3 regions of the Neorhizobium sp. P1_A6 genome follow, and region 3 is predicted to be linked to each of the others. Evidence: predicted binding sites of a transcription regulator. Region 3 holds the regulator's gene; each other region holds the start of a gene.

Region 1 (3,273 bases), on a different contig from region 3:
CCAGATGGACCGCCGCAAGATTATCGCCACCAAGGCGTCGATCCAGACGCTTTCGCATCTCACGAAGGTCGCCTTCTATTGGAACGCGGCTTCCGGCCTGCCAGCCTCCGACTGGATTTCGATCCTGCTCGCCGCGCCGATCGCCATCCTCGGCGCGCATGTCGGCAATGGCATCCTGCAGAAGATGACCGACCAGAATTTCCGCGCCTGGACGCGCTGGGTCGTCACCGGCGTGGGTGCCGTTTATTTTACTCAGGGCTTGCTTAAACTGATTTGACCTCAGCGCATTTTTCGCCAAGTTTGGCGCCCAACGAAACGCATTCGGGAACCGATCAATTATCCGGTCTTCACCCCTTCGTGACTTTCTCTTGAATGTGCCCGGTGGTTACTTTCCGCCATCCAGTGCATTCGGCCTTGATCGCCGCGAGCAATCGTGGATAACAGTTGCCCTGATAAAAAGGTCCGCCACCCATGCCCTTTCGTTTTCGCTCCGTACTCCTTGTTGCGGGCCTGTTTTATGCGGGCGCTGCATTGGCGGGAGAGGTGAGAGCGCCGAAGGGCGTGATCGAGCTTTTCACCTCTCAAGGGTGTTCTTCCTGCCCGCCGGCCGACGCCGCGCTGGGCGAGCTGGTGGCGCAGGGCGACATGGTCGTGCTCTCCTACCACGTCGATTACTGGAACTATCTCGGCTGGACCGATACACTGAGCTCCAAGGAGAATACCGAGCGGCAATATGGTTATGCCAAGACGTTCGGACGAACCGGCGTCTATACTCCGCAGGCCGTCATCAACGGCCGCGATCATGTCAAGGGCACGGACCTCACGGTCATCAACGACAAGGTGAAGGTGCTCGGCCAGAACGGCAAGGGGCTCGACGTTCCGGTGACCGCTGCGATGCGCGGCGACGAGATCGAGATCGAGATCGGCGGCGGCAAGGGACAGGCAGACGTTGTCGTCGCCTATTTCACCAAACGCCAGCAGGTGGATGTCACCAAGGGTGAAAACAGCGGCAAGAACATGGAATATTGGCACGCCGTCTATGACGTCCAGTCGGTCGGCACCTGGAACGGCCAGAGCATGAAGCTGACCCTGCCGGGCAAGCTGATGGGCAAGTCCAAGAAGGACGGTTGCGCGATTCTGCTGCAGACCTCCGGTCCGGGCGGCGAACCGGCAGCCATTCTCGGCGCGACGGTATTGATGGTGGGTCGCAAGAACTATTGACCGCAGGCGCGGTTCCGGGCTGGCTGACTGTATGAGAACTTGTTGGCGGCCCGATCCAATAACATTGGGGGGCTGGGGGTAAGGGTCAATGCACCAGACCGGGCCATATGGCGCTGAAAACGGCGCCAACCAACATCGTCAATTTCGCTTCGAAATCGGGCACTCTTTTGTTCGAAATGGGGCAACAATAAAATCGTGCGGTTCGCTCCCCGCGAAATTGCCGGGGTTGATTTTTGCAGCCTCTCGGGCAAACTGTCATGTCTCTGACATTTGACGATTTGGGAGTCTTGATGACAGATCAGCCGGATTTGCCGGGGGGCCAGAGATCCCGGGACACAGCCGTCGTCGTCGATCTCAGTGAATATAGGCAGAATCTCGATCCTGCACCGGTCACCTTCCACCGGCGCGAACTCGACGCGATCCTGAGGATTTACGGCCGCATGGTCGGCGAGGGGGAGTGGAAGGACTACGCTATCGATCACCTCAAGGATCGGGCGGTGTTCTCCATTTTCAAGCGCTCAGGCGAGACGCCGCTGTTCCGAATCGAGAAGAACCCGAAGCTTGCCGCCAAGCAGGGCGCCTATTCCGTGACGAACACCCACGGGCTGATCATGAAGCGCGGCCATGATCTGCCGCAGGTGCTCAAGGTGTTCGACAAGGTGCTGAAACTGATCGACTGACGCTGATCGCTACTCGGTAAACAGCGAACCCGGATAGACGCCGGGATCCGGATCGGTTTCGTTGCCTTCGCCGAGGGCTGCCTGCATCAGCACCGTATCCTGCCATTTTCCGTGTTTGAAGCCGGTGCCCTTCAGAGTGCCGGTGAGTTCGAAACCGAGGCCGCGATGCAGCGCCACGGACGCCGGGCTCGCACCGCCGATGACGGCAACCATCTGGCGGAAACCAAGCGCCTCGCAGCGCACCAGCAATTCCTTGAGAAGTGCCTTGCCGACGCCCTTGCCGCGCGCTTCCGGTGCCAGATAGATCGAATCCTCGACCAGCCAGCGATAGGCGGGGCGGGTCCGGAAGGCCGATGCGTAGGCGTAGCCAAGGAGTGTGCCGTCTTCCTGTTCGGCCGCGATATAAGGATACCCCTTGGCGCGGATCGCCTCGAAGCGAGCCGTCATCTCAGTCTGATCCGGGGGCAAGATCTCGTAACTTGCGGTGCCGTTCAGCACGCTGTCGCGATAGATCTCGGTGATGGTCGGAAGATCGGCGGGGGAGGCGTCGCGGAGATGGAATGTCATTGAGGCAGCCGTTGAAAGGAATGGCCAAGCCTATGCCGCAACCCGAAGCCGGGCAACAAAAAAGGCGACCCGGAGGCCGCCTTTTCCTGTTCGAATTCCTCGGAGATTAGTTGTTCCGGTTGCCCAGGAACTGGAGGAGGAACGTGAAGAGGTTGATGAAATCGAGGTAAAGGGTCAGAGCGCCCATGATGGCCTTGCGGCCAGCAACCGCGACGTCGTCGCCGTCAAAGTACATTTCCTTGATCTTCTGCGTATCGTAGGCGGTGAGGCCTGCGAAGATCAGCACGCCGATGGCGGAGATCGCGAAGCCGAGGGCCGAAGAGGCCAGGAAGATGTTGACGATCGAGGCGATGATCAGACCGAAAAGACCCATGATCAGGAACGATCCCATGCCCGACAGGCTTTTCTTCGTCGTGTAGCCGTAAAGCGACAGGGCGCCGAAGGAGGCAGCGGTAATGAAGAACGTCTGAACGATGCTCTGGGCGGTGTAGACCAGGAAGATCGACGACAGCGACAGGCCCATCAGGGCCGCATAGGCCCAGAAGGTGCTCTGAGCGGCGCCGACGCTCATCTTATGAACGCGGAAGCTCAGGAAGAACACCACTGCGAGCGGTGCGAGCATGACGACCCAGCGAAGCGGCGAACCGTAGATCGCAGCGCCAAGGCTGGTCAGCAGGATGCCGTTCGGAAGCCGGGCGACAGCTGCAGCTGCATCCGTCGTCGTTGCGAGGGCCGAGATACCATAAGCGGCGATACCGGTGATAGCCAAGCCGACAGCCATCAGGTTGTAGACCTTGAGCATGTA
Region 2 (3,273 bases), on a different contig from region 3:
GGTTTCGTCCTGGATATCGTCCGGGTTCGGAACGGAGCCTTCGACCGAGATCACGTCTTCCGGTGAGGAGCCCCAGGAGACGATCGGCGGCAGGTTGGCGGCGTCGAGCACGACGACTTTGTCGAAATGCGCGCCTTCGTCCGTCTGCAGCGTCTTCCAGTAGTCGAGCGCCATGTCCCAGGCCTTGCCCTTCGGGGCGCGCGGTTTGTCCTTGATATACTCGAAGGTCTTTTCGTCCGGCGCGATCAGGCCGGCGCGGGCGCCGCCTTCGATCGTCATGTTGCAGACCGTCATGCGGCCTTCCATGGAGAGCGCGCGGATCGCCTCACCGGCGAACTCGATGACATGGCCCGTGCCGCCGGCGGTGCCGATCTCGCCGATGATGGCAAGGATGATGTCCTTGGCGGTGACGCCCGGCGGCAACTGGCCGTCGACGCGCACCAGCATGTTCTTCGCCTTCTTCTGCACCAGCGTCTGGGTGGCGAGCACATGCTCGACCTCAGACGTACCGATGCCGTGCGCCAGCGCGCCGAAAGCGCCGTGGGTGGAGGTGTGGCTGTCGCCGCAGACAATGGTCATGCCCGGCAGGGTAAAACCCTGTTCGGGGCCGACGATGTGGACGATGCCCTGGCGGACGTCCTTTTCCGAATAATATTCGACGCCGAAGTCGCGGGCGTTCTGGGCAAGCGCTTCCACCTGGATGCGGCTTTCCTCGTTCTTGATGCCTTCGTGGCGGTCGGCCGTGGTCGGGACGTTATGGTCCACGACGGCGAGCGTCTTTTCCGGTGCGCGGACCTTGCGGCCGGCGATGCGCAGGCCCTCGAAAGCCTGCGGCGACGTCACCTCGTGAACGAGGTGACGGTCGATGTAGAGAAGACAGGTGTGGTTCTCGTCCTCGGAAACGACGTGGTCGTCCCAGATCTTGTCGTAAAGGGTGCGGGGTGCGCTCATGGCTGCTGTCCGTATAACTGACTGAAACTGGAAATGGGTGTCCGGCAGCACAGGGCTGCCTCAAGCTGAGGAAAGTCAGCTAAGTCGGTCGCAAAGCGCCCCGGATACCCGCGCGAAAAACCGTGCCGGCAGACGTTTGTGGTCCTGCAGCACGACGATATGGTTCGCGAGGCATCCGAATTTCGATCCCATGGCCGCTGCAATAGCAGTTTCCGGGGAAATCGGCAATCGAATTGCTTCGCAGAAAATCTGTCGCATCTCTGTCATAAAGCTTTCGCGGAAACGTGGTTGATCTGGGTTTCCATAAAGGAGGAATGCCTACCATGTCCGAACCCATGCAAGACCAGCTCAGCCGCATCAAGGAAGAGATCGCCGACAGCTTCGATGAAGAGCTGGAAATGCAGATGGAAGAGGACCGGCTCGACGAGCTGGTCGCCGAGGGCATGTCTGAGCCCGCCGAGGCGACGATCGACCGCCGGATCTATTTCCGCGAACTCTTCCGCCTCCAGCACGAACTCGTCCGCCTGCAGGACTGGGTACAATACAAGAAGCTGAAGATGGTCGTGCTGTTCGAAGGCCGCGACTCGGCCGGCAAGGGCGGCGCCATCAAGCGCGTCACCCAGCGCCTCAATCCGCGTGTCGCCCGCGTCGTCGCGCTGCCCGCGCCGACCGAGCGCGAACAGAACCAGTGGTATTTCCAGCGCTACGTCCCGCACCTGCCGACCGCCGGCGAAATGGTGATGTTCGACCGCTCCTGGTACAACCGCGCCGGCGTCGAGCGGGTCATGGGCTTCTGCACCAAGGACGAACTGGAAGAGTTCTTCCGCTCGGTGCCGGAATTCGAACGCATGCTGGTCCGCTCCGGCATCATCCTCGTCAAATACTGGTTCTCGATTACCGACGAGGAGCAGGAATTCCGCTTCAAGATGCGCATCCACGATCCCCTGAAGCAGTGGAAGCTGTCGCCGATGGACCTCGAAAGCCGCGTCCACTGGGAAGAATATACCAAGGCGAAGGAAGAGATGCTCCAGCGCACCCACATCCCGGAAGCGCCGTGGTGGGTGGTGCAGGCCGTCGACAAGAAGAAGGCGCGGCTCAACATGATCTCCCACCTTCTCGCCCAGGTGCCTTACGAGACCGTTCCGAAGGAGCAGATCGACCTGCCGGGCCGCGTCCGGAACGACGACTACATTCGCCATCCGGTGCCGGCGGACATGTACGTCCCGGAAGTGTACTAAACAGAAACGCGCCCTGCCGTCGTTGACGCTGCGGGCGCTCGGCAGGGACTGAAACGGCGAGGCGGCCTTCGGGCCGCCTTTTGCGTTAGCGCTCCGTCCTTTTCCGCAAACGTGCTTCGAGGCCGCGCAGGGCCAGCGACAGGCCGATCGTCAGCAGCAGGTAGATATAGGTGACGATCGAATAGGTCTCGAAGAAGCGGAAGGAGCCGGCCGCGTAGACCTTGGCCATCTGGGTGATGTCGGCGACGCCGAGTACCGAGACGAGCGAACTATCCTTCACCATCGAGACGAAGTCGTTGGAAAGCGGCGGCAGGATCACCCGCATCGCCTGGGGGAAGACGATCAGCCGGAAACGCTGCCAGCGACTGAGGCCCAGCGCCTTCGCCGCCTCGATCTGGCCGATGTCGACGGCTTGGAACCCGGCGCGAAAGATTTCGGCGATGAAGGCTGCATAACCGATCGTCAGGGCGATGATCGCCCGCCACAAGAGCGAGACGTCGCGCACCAGAAGCGCCTGGACCCAGCCGCGCTCGATCAGCGGCGACAGCGCCCAATTGTAGAGCGTCACGAAGGCCGGTGCGCCGACGAAGGCGATGTAGAAGAGCAGGACGAGGATCGGGATGCCGCGGATGAGCTCGATATAGAAACGCGCCGCCTGCCTCAGCACGACATTGCCGGAAAGCCCTGCAAGCGCGATGCCGAGCCCCAGCAGCGTCGCCAGGAGAAAGGCTGCCAGTGTCACGCCGACCGTGATGCCGATGCCCCTGGCGACGACATTGAAGACCTGGGAATAAAGATCGTTGAGGGCGATGACCGCCGCCAGGCCGAGGCAAAGTATCGCGAAGGCGACCAGCCACCAGGGGAAATCCTGCGGCTGGGACGTTCTGCGACGCGAAGGCGCCATGCCTTTACTGGCCCATCTTGTAATCGAGGAACCACTTCTTGTTCAGCGCATCGAGCGTGCCGTCAGCCTTCAGCGCGGCGATCGCGGCGTTGACCGGCGCAACGAGATTCGAACCCTTCTTGAAGATGAAGCCGAAATCCTCGGTGCCGAGCGGCGCGCCGATCAGCTTCAGGGTACCGC
Region 3 (3,273 bases):
CAGGAGATGGAATATCGTCCCGCCTCCAACGTGGTGGTGCCTATCTCCCGCCGCCTTGCATTGACGGAACTCACCGAGCGCACCTGCAAATGGCCGGTCGGCGACCCGCTCAAGGAAGACTTCCACTTCTGCGGCTGTGAATCCCCGGATGCATCGCCCTATTGCGGTTACCACGCAAAGCTCGCCTACCAGCCGGTCAACGAGCGCCGCAAGGTTGCCGCTCGGGTCTGAGCGGCGGCGCGACACGAGGGCGAAATCGAAGGCGGGCTCAAGGCCCGCTTTTTTTGTTGTGCATGGCAGATATGCCGGCCAAGCCTTGCTCCCGATCGGCATTGCGCCTATCTGAAGGTCAGCGAGGACGACCTCCCCCCATTCGGGCAGAAACTCCGGGACGGCCCGGAAAGCACCCCACGAGGTCATCATGCGCTCGACACGCGACCGTATCCGCCATGCCATCAGCTTCGAACTGATCGGGCTCGCTCTCATCACACCACTCGGCTCCTTCGCCTTCGGCATGCCGGCCGCCGATATCGGCGTGGTCGGCATCGGCAGCGCGACGATCGCCACCGGCTGGAACTATCTCTACAATCTCGGCTTCGACCACCTGATGCAGCGCTTTACCGGCGGCACGCAGAAAAACACCACCATACGCGTGGCGCATGCGGTGCTGTTCGAACTTGGACTGCTGATCGCGCTTCTGCCGCTGATCGCCTGGTATCTCGGCATCAGCCTCGTCCATGCGCTGACGATGGACGTGTCGTTCGCGGTCTTCTACGTGGTCTATGCCTTCGTGTTCAACTGGGCCTACGACCGGATCTTTCCGCTGCCGGAATGGCAGCGGCAGACCGAGGCGGCTTAAAGCCGCCTCTCAGGATTCCATTGAATAACCCGCGCCGCGGACGGTGCGGATGACATCCTGCATATTGGAGAAGTTGAGCGCCTTCCTGAGACGGCCGACATGCACGTCGACGGTGCGCTCGTCGACATAGATGTCGTGACCCCAAACGCCGTCCAGAAGCTGCGACCGCGAGAAAACGCGGCCAGGCGACGCCATCAGGAATTCCAGCAGGCGGAACTCGGTCGGGCCAAGGCGCACTTCGCGGCTCTTGCGGTGAACGCGATGAGTTTCCCGGTCGAGTTCGATATCGCCGCAACGGAGCACGCTGGAGAGCACTTCGGGACGGGCGCGGCGAAGCATCGCCTTGACGCGGGCCATCAGCTCCGGCGTCGAGAAAGGCTTCACCACATAGTCGTCGGCGCCGGTGGCGAGGCCGCGAACACGTTCGCTCTCCTCGCCGCGGGCCGTCAGCATGATGATCGGCAGGCGCTCGGTTTCCGGGCGCATGCGCAGCCGGCGGCAGAGTTCGATGCCTGAAACGCCGGGCAGCATCCAGTCCAGGATCAGAAGGTCGGGTACCCGCTCCTGAAGCCGAATTTCGGCTTCGTCGCCCCGCAAAACGGTATCGACCTCATAACCCTCGGCTTCCAGATTGTAGCGAAGAAGCACGCTCAGCGCTTCTTCGTCTTCTACGACAGCGATTTTCGGCAGCATTTTTGGCCTGCTCCGTCAGTTCTATTCGGTGATCGCGCCGAGCGTATTCGACGAGTCGTCCTTCGGACGATCGCCTTCCGGCTGGGCGCCCGTCGTCATGTAGTAGATGGTCTCGGCTATGTTGGTGGCGTGGTCGCCGATACGCTCGATGTTCTTGGCGCAGAACAGCAGATGCGTGCAGGTGGTGATATTGCGCGGATCCTCCATCATGTAGGTGAGGAGCTCGCGGAACAGCGAGGTGTACATCGCGTCGATTTCCTCGTCGCGGCTGCGGATCGCCTCGGCCTTTTCCGCCGAACGCGTCGAATAGACGTCGAGGACGTCCTTGAGCTGCACGAGGGCGAGATCGGAGAGATGCTCCAGGCCGCGGGCGAGCTTGCGTGGCACGCCGGTGCCCTGAACCGCGATGACGCGCTTGGCGGTGTTCTTGCCAAGGTCGCCGACGCGCTCCAGATCGGAGGCGATGCGCAGCGAACCGACGATCTCGCGAAGGTCGGCCGCAACCGGCTGGCGGCGGGCGATCGTGATAATCGCCTTGTCGCCGATCTCGCGCTCGGCGTGATCGAGGATCACGTCGTCGGAGATGACCTTCTGCGCGAGTGCGGCGTCGGAATTGACCAGCGCGCGCACGGCGTCCGAGCACATCTGCTCGGCGAGGCCGCCCATTTCGGAGATACGGCGGCTCAGGTATTTCAGTTCGTCGTCATAAGCCGACAGGATATGGGTCGATGCCATCTTCTAGTCCTCAAAATTGATTTTCAGGCGGCACAGTCGGCTGGATCAGCCGAAACGGCCCATGATGTAATCCTGGGTGCGCTGGTCGTCGGGATTGGTGAACATCTTGTCGGTGTCGTTCTCCTCGACGAGCTGGCCGAGATGGAACATGGCGGTGCGCTGCGAGACGCGGGCAGCCTGCTGCATCGAGTGCGTCACGATGACGATCGTGTAGTTGGCACGCAGTTCATGGATGAGTTCTTCGACCTTGGCGGTCGCGATCGGATCGAGAGCCGAGCAGGGTTCGTCCATGAGGATGACTTCCGGCGATACGGCGATCGCGCGGGCGATGCACAGACGCTGCTGCTGACCGCCGGAGAGGCCGGTGCCGGATTCATGCAGGCGATCCTTGACTTCGGTCCAGAGGCCGGCGCGCTGCAGGCTCGCCTCGACGATCTGATCCATGTCGGCCTTGTTCTTGGAAAGACCGTGGATGCGCGGACCGTAGGAAATGTTCTCGTAGATGGTCTTCGGGAACGGATTCGGCTTCTGGAAAACCATGCCGACGCGGGCGCGAAGTTCCACGACGTCGATGTTATTGTCGTAGATATCGTCCGTGTCGAGGGTGATCTTGCCGGTGACGCGGCAATTCTCGATCGTGTCGTTCATGCGGTTGAGGCAGCGCAGGAAGGTGGACTTGCCGCAACCGGAAGGACCGATGAGAGCCGTCACAGTGTTTTCGCGGACGTTGAGGTTCACGTCGAAAAGCGCACGCTTTTCGCCGTAATAAACCGAAACGTCCTTACCGATCATCTTGTGGGAAGCATCGCTCATCTTCTGGTCCAGCGCCTTTTCTACTGCCGATTCTGACATCATATTCACTGTCATACTCCTTCTACCAGCGCCGCTCGAAGCGACGCCGCAAGAGAATTGCGCCAACATTCATTAGGATGAGAAACAGGAGCAGGATGATGATTGCTCCCGAGGTACGCTCGACGAACGCGCGC

Evidence for each region. Region 3 encodes PhoB, which activates phosphate uptake and scavenging genes when phosphate is short. Its sites were predicted from a motif close to TGTCATNNANCTGTCAT; they were not measured.
Region 1: a site for PhoB is predicted at 1,475-1,491, ahead of AC1D3C_RS24635 (DUF2794 domain-containing protein). Genes of this name have one in related genera too.
Region 2: a site for PhoB is predicted at 1,213-1,229, ahead of ppk2 (polyphosphate kinase 2). Genes of this name have one in related genera too.

The regions. Positions count from the first base shown of each region.
Region 1 covers NZ_JBFTZM010000015.1:71,008-74,280, reverse strand. Annotated here, with positions in the region: gene AC1D3C_RS24645 (sulfite exporter TauE/SafE family protein) at 1-277, shown strand, start outside; gene AC1D3C_RS24640 (DUF1223 domain-containing protein) at 472-1,221, shown strand; gene AC1D3C_RS24635 (DUF2794 domain-containing protein) at 1,512-1,901, shown strand; gene AC1D3C_RS24630 (N-acetyltransferase family protein) at 1,911-2,468, opposite strand; gene AC1D3C_RS24625 (Bax inhibitor-1/YccA family protein) at 2,575-3,273, opposite strand, start outside.
Region 2 covers NZ_JBFTZM010000015.1:102,138-105,410, reverse strand. Annotated here, with positions in the region: gene leuC (3-isopropylmalate dehydratase large subunit) at 1-951, opposite strand, end outside; gene ppk2 (polyphosphate kinase 2) at 1,275-2,189, shown strand; gene AC1D3C_RS24790 (amino acid ABC transporter permease) at 2,275-3,093, opposite strand; gene AC1D3C_RS24785 (transporter substrate-binding domain-containing protein) at 3,098-3,273, opposite strand, start outside.
Region 3 covers NZ_JBFTZM010000009.1:193,450-196,722, reverse strand. Annotated here, with positions in the region: gene AC1D3C_RS19335 (GcrA family cell cycle regulator) at 1-231, shown strand, start outside; gene AC1D3C_RS19330 (PACE efflux transporter) at 422-859, shown strand; gene phoB (phosphate regulon transcriptional regulator PhoB) at 869-1,552, opposite strand; gene phoU (phosphate signaling complex protein PhoU) at 1,574-2,287, opposite strand; gene pstB (phosphate ABC transporter ATP-binding protein PstB) at 2,333-3,148, opposite strand; gene pstA (phosphate ABC transporter permease PstA) at 3,162-3,273, opposite strand, start outside.